Regions from separate parts of the Staphylococcus lloydii genome, predicted to be linked through region 1. Evidence: riboswitches for the same ligand, from Rfam matches in the RefSeq annotation. Region 1 holds a riboswitch; the other holds the start of a gene.
What was found. Region 1 has a riboswitch for lysine ahead of ISP08_RS05865 (amino acid permease). Riboswitches for the same ligand answer to the same signal wherever they lie in the genome.
Positions count from the first base shown of each region.

Region 1 (4,634 bases):
CGTTTAATATATTATTTTAGGGTGGTACCACGAAGACCTCGTCCCTTTTTAGGGGACGGGGTTTTTTTATTTCGTTTTATGCAGAGTAAGTTCAAAATAGGAGGGTTTATCTATGGAGCAAATAAATATACAATTTCCAGATGGAAATTCAAAGGAATTCGATAAAGGCACTACTACAGAAGATATAGCGCAATCTATTAGTCCTGGATTACGTAAAAAAGCAGTCGCAGGTAAATTTAATGACAAATTAGTAGATTTAACAAGACCATTAGAATCAGATGGAGCTATTGAAATCGTAACTCCAGGTAGTGAAGAAGCTTTAGAAGTATTGAGACACTCAACAGCGCATTTAATGGCACAAGCATTAAAACGCTTATATGGAGATGTTAAATTTGGTGTAGGTCCCGTTATCGAAGGTGGTTTCTATTATGACTTCGATATGGATGAATCTATTTCATCGGATGATTTCGAAAAAATTGAAAAAACTATGAAACAAATTGTTGATGAAAATCACAAAATTGAACGCAAAGTAGTTTCTCGTGATGAAGCGAAAGCATTCTTCAGTGACGACCCTTATAAATTAGAATTAATCGAAGCAATCCCAGCTGATGAGAATGTTACATTATACACACAAGGTGAATTTACTGATTTATGTCGTGGTGTACATGTCCCATCTACTTCGAAAATTAAAGAGTTCAAATTGTTATCTACGGCAGGTGCATACTGGCGAGGCGACAGTAATAATAGAATGTTACAACGTATCTATGGTACTGCCTTCTTCGATAAAAAAGATTTAAAAGCGCATTTGAAAATGTTAGAAGAACGTAAAGAACGTGACCATAGACGTATCGGTAAAGATTTAGAATTATTTGCTAATAACCAACTTGTTGGTGCCGGATTGCCATTGTGGTTACCAAATGGTGCTACAATTCGCCGTGAAATCGAACGTTACATCGTTGATAAAGAAGTAAGTATGGGTTATGACCATGTTTATACTCCAGTAATGGCAAACACTGATTTATATAAAAAATCGGGTCATTGGGATCACTACAACGACGACATGTTCCCAACAATGAAATTAGATGAGCAAGAAGAAATGGTTTTAAGACCAATGAATTGTCCTCATCACATGATGATTTATGCGAACAAACCACATTCTTACCGTGAATTACCAATTCGTATAGCTGAATTAGGTACAATGCATCGTTACGAAGCAAGTGGTGCAGTTTCAGGATTACAACGTGTACGTGGTATGACTTTAAATGATGCGCATATTTTCGTACGACCAGATCAAATTAAAGAAGAATTTAAGCGCGTCGTTAATTTAATCATAGATGTTTATGAAGATTTTGGCTTTGAAAATTATAACTTTAGATTAAGTTACAGAGATCCTGAAGACAAAGAAAAATATTATGATGACGATGAGATGTGGGTAAAAGCTGAGAGCATGTTAAAAGAAGCAGTAGACGAGTTAGGTCTAGATTATGTGGAAGCCATTGGTGAAGCGGCATTCTACGGTCCAAAACTTGACGTTCAAGTGCAAACTGCAATGGGCAAAGAAGAAACTTTAAGTACTGCTCAATTAGATTTCTTACTACCACAAAAATTTGATTTAACTTATATTGGTAATGATGGCGAACAACATCGTCCTGTAGTAATCCATAGAGGTGTTGTATCAACAATGGAAAGATTTGTTGCCTTCTTAACTGAAGAAACTAAAGGTGCTTTCCCAACATGGTTAGCGCCAATGCAAGTTGAAATCATTCCAGTAAATGTTGATTTACACTATGATTATGCTCGAAATTTACAAGATGAGTTAAAATCTCAAGGTGTAAGAGTAGAAATTGATGATCGTAATGAAAAAATGGGCTATAAAATACGTGAAGCTCAAATGCAAAAAATTCCATATCAACTCGTTGTAGGCGATAAAGAAATGGAAAATAATGAAGTTAATGTACGTAAATATGGTTCTCAAGATCAAGAAACTGTAGAAAAAGATGACTTTATTTGGAATTTAGTAGATGAGATTCGCCTGAAAAAGCAAAGATAGTATTGAAACAAATTGTTTATTCATGTATATTGATGAGTAGTGAAATAGTAAATAACTAAAATTTAAATAAACTTTGAGTTAGAGGTTGCATTTTTAATTAGTAACTTTTCAATGGCTTAATGGAGCCTATATTGAAACAGCGAAAGGTAAAAATGCCGAAACACAAAATAACCATTATTATTGCGTGTTGGGTCAGACATCGATAAGATGCTGGACTGTCACATATGTGATGTGCTACCTAGTATGATTGATAACACAGCGGTTGCATATCGGAAGGTATGCAACCATTTTTATTTTTTGTAAAATTACATAGGTTGACATTTACTATAAGAAATTTTTAATTTGTTTCTTTTAAATAGTAAACCTCTAAGCAAGACAGAAAGGAAGCTACTATGGAAAAAAATCAACATGATGGGGTTAAAAGAGGACTAAAAGACCGCCATATTTCAATGATTGCAATAGGCGGCTGTATCGGTACTGGTTTGTTTATGACATCAGGCGGTGCCATTCATGATGCTGGCGCATTAGGTGCTTTACTAGCTTATGCAATTATCGGCGCAATGGTGTTTTTCTTGATGACATCGTTAGGGGAAATGGCAACATATTTACCAGTATCTGGCTCATTCAGCACATACGCTACTAGATTCGTAGATCCTTCTTTAGGGTTTGCCTTAGGTTGGAATTATTGGTTTAACTGGGTTATAACTGTTGCTGCCGATGTCACGATAGCGGCACAAGTTATTGAATATTGGACGCCGTTACAATCATTACCGGCTTGGATATGGAGTAGTATTTTCTTAATCATTATCTTTGGATTAAATGCGTTATCTGTACGTGTTTATGGTGAGAGCGAATATTGGTTTGCGTTAATTAAAGTTGTTACAGTCATTATCTTTATTATTATCGGCTTATTAACAATCGTAGGTATCATGGGTGGAAAATTTGTAGGATTTGAAACCTTTACAGCAGGCCAAGGACCTATCTTAGGAGACGGATTAGGTGGTAGCTTGTTGACTATACTCGGTGTATTCTTAGTTGCTGGTTTCTCATTCCAAGGAACAGAATTGATAGGTATTACTGCAGGAGAGTCAGAGAATCCAGAACGTGCAGTACCAAAAGCTATAAAACAAGTGTTTTGGCGTATCTTACTATTTTACATTTTAGCGATTTTCGTAATTGGTATGATTATTCCATATAATAGCCCAGCATTGATGGGTGGAGATAGCGACGTTGCAACTTCTCCGTTTACGCTTGTATTTAAAAATGCAGGATTAGCATTTGCTGCATCATTTATGAATGCAGTTATATTAACTTCAGTATTGTCAGCAGGTAACTCTGGTATGTATGCTTCAACGCGTATGCTTTATTCTATGAGTAAAGATAAATTAGCCTTTCCAATTTTTTCTAAGACTAATAAAAGCGGCGTACCATATCTTTCGTTATTAGTAACTGCGCTTATTGTAATTGCTATCTTTGCGCTACAACATATTAGTGGAGATGCGTATGAATATATCGTAGCTGCTAGTGGTATGACTGGATTTATTGCTTGGGTAGGTATTGCAATAAGTCACTATCGTTTTAGAAAAGCTTTTGATAAACAACACTATGATAAATCTGTATTAAAATATAAAGCTAAATTGTTCCCATTTGGTCCGATTTTTGCTGGTATTTTATGTGTGATTGTAATCATTGGTCAAGATGTAGATTTTATTCAAACTGGCCATTTTAACCTTAATCGTTTTGTCATTACTTATATGGGGATTCCAGTATTTTTAGCATTCTTTATCTATCATAAATTACGTTACAAAACTAAGATGATACCATTAGAAAAAGTAGATCTTAGACAAGATGTTGATATGGAAGAAATAAAATCACATAAATAATTAAATAGCTGTTGACTTATGTCTTAATCGTTGCTATGATTAATAACGTTGAATACGAAACGAACCAAGTAGAAGCTCCCGCTTCTCACCTGTAGCGACGCGAAGGCAGTTGGCAGGTCAATAATACATGTAGTAAACATGTGTAGAGCAGAGCGGGTGTAATTTATACTCGCTCTGCTTTTTTTACTTGGCATAATTTCGTAAATTTCATGGAGGTGTCAATCATAGCTAAAGATCAAACTCAAGTAAACGATAAGATTCGTGCGAAAGAATTAAGATTAATTGGTCAAGATGGTGAACAAATTGGTGTTAAACCAAAAAGTGAAGCATTAGAAATGGCCGATCGTGTAGGTTTAGACGTTGTAGTCGTAGCACCAAACGCTAAGCCGCCTGTTGGTAGAATTATGGATTACGGTAAATACAAATTCGAACAACAGAAAAAAGAAAAAGAAATGAAGAAGAAACAAAAAACAATAAACGTAAAAGAAATACGTTTAAGTCCAACTATTGAAGAACATGACTTCCAAACAAAATTAAAAAATGGTCGTAAGTTCTTATCAAAAGGGGACAAATGTAAAGTTTCTATTCGTTTTAGAGGTAGAGCAATTACACATAAAGAAATTGGACAAAGAGTTTTAGAAAAATTCGCTGAAGAATGTAAAGATATCGCTTCAGTTGAACAGAAACCTAAAATGGAAGGT
Region 1 is NZ_CP064056.1:1,205,014-1,209,647, forward strand. Features, by position in the region: gene thrS (threonine--tRNA ligase) at 113-2,050, shown strand; lysine riboswitch at 2,122-2,295, shown strand; gene ISP08_RS05865 (amino acid permease) at 2,443-3,933, shown strand; ribosomal protein L20 leader region at 3,994-4,120, shown strand; gene infC (translation initiation factor IF-3) at 4,149-4,634, shown strand, end outside.

Region 2 (4,634 bases), 260 kb from region 1:
CGAAATTTATATGAAGCCAGATTTCAGTGATGAAGATGGTATTAAAGCCGCTGAACTTGAAGGTGAATTTGCCGAAATGAACGGTTGGAATGCTGAAGCGGATGCTGGTTCCCTACTTTCAGGTCTAGGTATAAGTGCAGACTTACAAGACAAAAATATGTCTGAATTAGAAAATAACCAAAAAGTAAAAGTGTTATTAGCGCAAAGTTTATTTGGCGAACCAGATGTATTACTTCTTGACGAGCCTACCAATGGTCTTGATATTCCAGCGATTAGTTGGTTAGAAGACTTTTTAATTAATTTCGAAAACACTGTTATTGTTGTGTCACACGATAGACACTTCTTAAATAATGTATGTACGCATATTGCTGACTTAGACTACGGTAAAATTAAAGTCTACGTCGGAAATTATGATTTCTGGTATCAATCAAGCCAACTAGCAATGAAAATGGCTCAAGAACAAAATAAGAAAAAAGAAGAAAAAATTAAAGAGCTACAAGATTTCGTTGCACGCTTCTCTGCTAACGCATCTAAATCTAAACAAGCTACAAGTAGAAAGAAACAACTTGAAAAAATCGAACTAGATGATATTCAACCTTCTTCACGTAGATATCCATTTGTAAAATTCACACCAGAGCGTGAAATCGGTAATGATTTATTATTTGTTGAAAACGTATCTAAAACAATTGATGGTGAAAAAATATTAGATAATGTTTCATTTACTATGAATCCAAATGATAAAGCCGTTTTAATTGGGGATAGCGAATTTGCTAAAACTACATTATTGAAAATTTTAGCTGGTGAAATGGAACCTGACGAAGGTACTGTTAAATGGGGTGTAACAACTTCACAAAGCTATTTCCCTAAAGACAACTCAGACTACTTCGAAAACGTGAATATGAATTTAGTCGATTGGTTAAGACAATACGCACCTGAAGACGAACAGACTGAAACTTTCTTACGTGGTTTCCTTGGTCGTATGTTATTTAGTGGCGAAGAAGTTAAGAAAAAAGCTAGCGTTTTATCAGGTGGCGAAAAAGTACGTTGTATGCTAAGTAAAATGATGCTATCTAGTGCAAATGTGTTGCTATTAGATGAGCCAACAAACCATTTAGACTTAGAAAGTATTACAGCTGTCAACGATGGCTTGAAATCATTTAAAGGTTCAATTATCTTTACTTCTTATGACTTTGAATTCATTAACACAATTGCTAATCGTGTCATTGATTTAAATCAACCAGGTGGATTATCAAAAGAAATTTCATATGAAGCATATTTACAAGAAACTGGCGTATTAACTAACGCGTAGTATATCTAAATTATATAGGGCAAATTCTATTACGAGATAATAGAATTTGCCCTTTTTATAGTTGTTTTGTACTTGCTCTTGTAGATGATGTAAGAATATATATCCCCTACTTGCGTTTATAAATTGATAAACATGAAAGCAAGTTAGTTTTATTTTTAAAAATATAATTATATAATAACTTTTAACTTGAATATTGGAGGACGATACAGTGGAAAATTTATATATGTTAGATGGACAAGTATTACCGGTTTTAGGTTTTGGTACATATAAGTTAAATGGGACACAAGGTGTACATGCAATAGTAAATGCATTAAATAATGGTTATCGTTTATTAGATACTGCCTATAATTATGAAAATGAAGGCACTGTGGGTAAAGCAATTGAAAATAGCCATGTATCTAGAGACCAAATAATAGTGACATCTAAATTACCTGGCCGTTATCATGATTATGATTCAGCAATGGTGGCAATCCAAGAATCTATTTATCGTCTAAATGTAGAATATATTGATTTATATTTAATTCATTGGCCTAACCCTAAACAAGGCAAATATGTTGAAGCTTGGCGTGCATTAATCGACGCTCAAAAAGCTGGTTTAATTAAGTCAATTGGTGTGTGTAACTTCTTACCAGAACATATTGATACATTAGAAAAAGAAACTGGTGTGTTACCTACTGTTAACCAAATTGAGCTTCATCCATTCTTCAACCAAAAAGATGTGCTAGAATACCATCAAGAAAAAGGTATTATTATCGAGGCTTGGAGCCCACTAGGTAGAGACGTTAATATTATGAATCATGAAGTTATTCAACAAATAGCTGAAAAGTACAATAAAACGACAGTACAAATTATTTTAAAATGGCATATTCAAAATGGTGTCGTCCCTATTCCTAAATCAGCATCAAACGTTAGACAGTTACAAAACATAGACGTATTTGATTTCTATTTAGAAAGTGAAGATTTAGCACAAATCGATGCGCTTTCTAAAGAAGACGGCAGACGTAAAGATCAAAACCCTGCTGAATATGAAGAGTTTTAATTAAAAGCAACGCAAAAATTTAATTTTATTGAAGATTTACATTTTAAAATAGCTTAGAATTATCAGTAAATTAAAAAAATTCACAGTTGGCAGTTTACAGCTATTAACGTTATATGTATAATGTGAAACATAACCAATTTAATAAGAATTAGATGAGGCGCATCAATCATTAGTAAATATTAGAACAAACTACCTGCTAGTAGCTAATTTTGAAAGGGTGAGATGCCGAAGTGACGATAATAGCAGCTTATCGTTCATTGGACTTTATGGTTAAGAGCTAAGAGTCTGTCATTATTTTAAAATAATGGAGTGCATCACTTGTATATAAATTACGAGCAAGTTCGCATTCTGAACTTGTTCTTTTTTTATATGATTTGTGATTCTCCCCTAGTCATTTGAGGAGGATAAAGTAAGTGAATAGAAGTGTTTTAAAGTTTGGCGGTTCGTCCGTCAGTGATTTTACGAAAATTAGAAATATTGCGGAAATGTTGAAACTTAGAGTTGAAAACAACGAACAACTTATTGTTGTCGTAAGTGCTATGGGAAAAACCACTGATCAATTAATGGAAAATGTCAGTGCAGTTACTGAAAACCCTAAAGATGAAGAATTAGCATTGTTATTAACCACTGGTGAACAACAAACAGTGTCATACCTTTCCATGATGCTAAACGATTTAGGCGTAAATGCTAAGGCAATGACTGGCTATCAAGCTGGTATTAAAACGGTTGGCCATCATTTGAAAAGTCGTATAGCAGAAATTAATCCTGAAACGTTTAACCAGTCGTTCGAAACAAACGATGTACTTGTAGTAGCAGGTTTCCAAGGTATCAATGATTCATTTGAATTAACGACGTTAGGTCGTGGTGGTTCAGATACAACCGCTGTAGCTTTAGCGGCGAGTAATCAGACCCCTTGCGAAATTTATACCGATGTTGACGGCGTCTATGCTACTGACCCGAGAGTTTATAAACAAGCCAAACGTTTATCTTACGTTTCTTATGAAGAAATGATGGAAATGAGCGCGCTTGGTGCGGGTGTATTAGAGACAAGAAGTGTAGAGCTTGCAAATAATTATGATATTCCTATTTATTTAGGGAGAACATTATCTAACGTGAAAGGAACATGGATTATGGCCCAATCAGATTTATTAGAGAAAAAAGCAGTAACTGGCGTGGCATTGGATACACATATGATGCACGTTACAATCAGTTACCCACTACCAGACAATAAACTATTAACACAATTATTTACTAAACTAGAAGAAGGTTCTGTCAATGTAGATATGATATCTCAAATAGTAAATTTAGAAGGTTTACAGATGTCATTTACAATAAAAGATACAGATGCAATTCAAATTACGAATATTCTAGAGAAATTATCAGAAGATTTTAACGCCTTAGACTTCAAGATAAATGAAGAATACGTTAAAATTTCACTAATTGGCTCTGGAATGAGAGATATGTCAGGTGTTGCTTCAAAAGCATTTATGACATTGATAGCTAATGATATTCCATTTTATCAAACGACAACATCAGAAATTAGTATTTCTTACGTTATCGACGCTATGAATGGCGAGCGTGCGGTTGCAAATTTATATGAAGCATTCGATATTTAAATAATAAAATAAGACAGAATTTTTTAAAAATTAAAATACTGGAGTGTATATAATATGACAAAATTAGCAGTAGCAGGAGCAACAGGATTAGTAGGAAGAAAAATGTTAGAAACACTTGATAGAAAAAATGTAGCATTTGATGAATTAGTTTTATTTTCATCAGCTAGATCAGCTGGTGCTGAAGTTGAATTTCAAGGTAAAACTTATACTGTACAAGAATTAACAGAAGCAGCGGCTAGCGAACCTTTTGATTTCGTATTAATGAGTGCAGGTGGAAGTACAAGCGCCCACTTCTCTCCTATTTTCGAACAAGCAGGCGCAATTGTAATAGATAATTCTAGTCAATGGAGAATGACTGAAGGCATTGATCTAATTGTGCCAGAAGTTAATGAACCTGTTTTGAATCGTAAAATTATTGCAAATCCAAACTGTTCAACAATCCAATCCGTTGTACCTTTAAAAGTATTACAAGATGCATATGGCATTGAAAGAGTAGCTTATACAACTTATCAAGCCGTATCAGGATCTGGTGTTAAAGGGAAACAAGATTTAGCTGAAGGTGCGAATGGTAAAGAACCTGAAGCATATCCACATCCAATTTATAACAATGTTTTACCACATATCGATGTCTTCTTAGAAGATGGATATACTAAAGAAGAACAAAAAATGA
Region 2 is NZ_CP064056.1:1,460,879-1,465,512, reverse strand. Features, by position in the region: gene ISP08_RS07195 (ABC-F family ATP-binding cassette domain-containing protein) at 1-1,309, shown strand, start outside; gene ISP08_RS07190 (aldo/keto reductase) at 1,533-2,348, shown strand; lysine riboswitch at 2,493-2,671, shown strand; gene ISP08_RS07185 (aspartate kinase) at 2,762-3,964, shown strand; gene ISP08_RS07180 (aspartate-semialdehyde dehydrogenase) at 4,019-4,634, shown strand, end outside.
Region 2: linked by a shared signal. The riboswitch ahead of ISP08_RS07185 (aspartate kinase) and the one ahead of ISP08_RS05865 (amino acid permease) in region 1 are both predicted to bind lysine.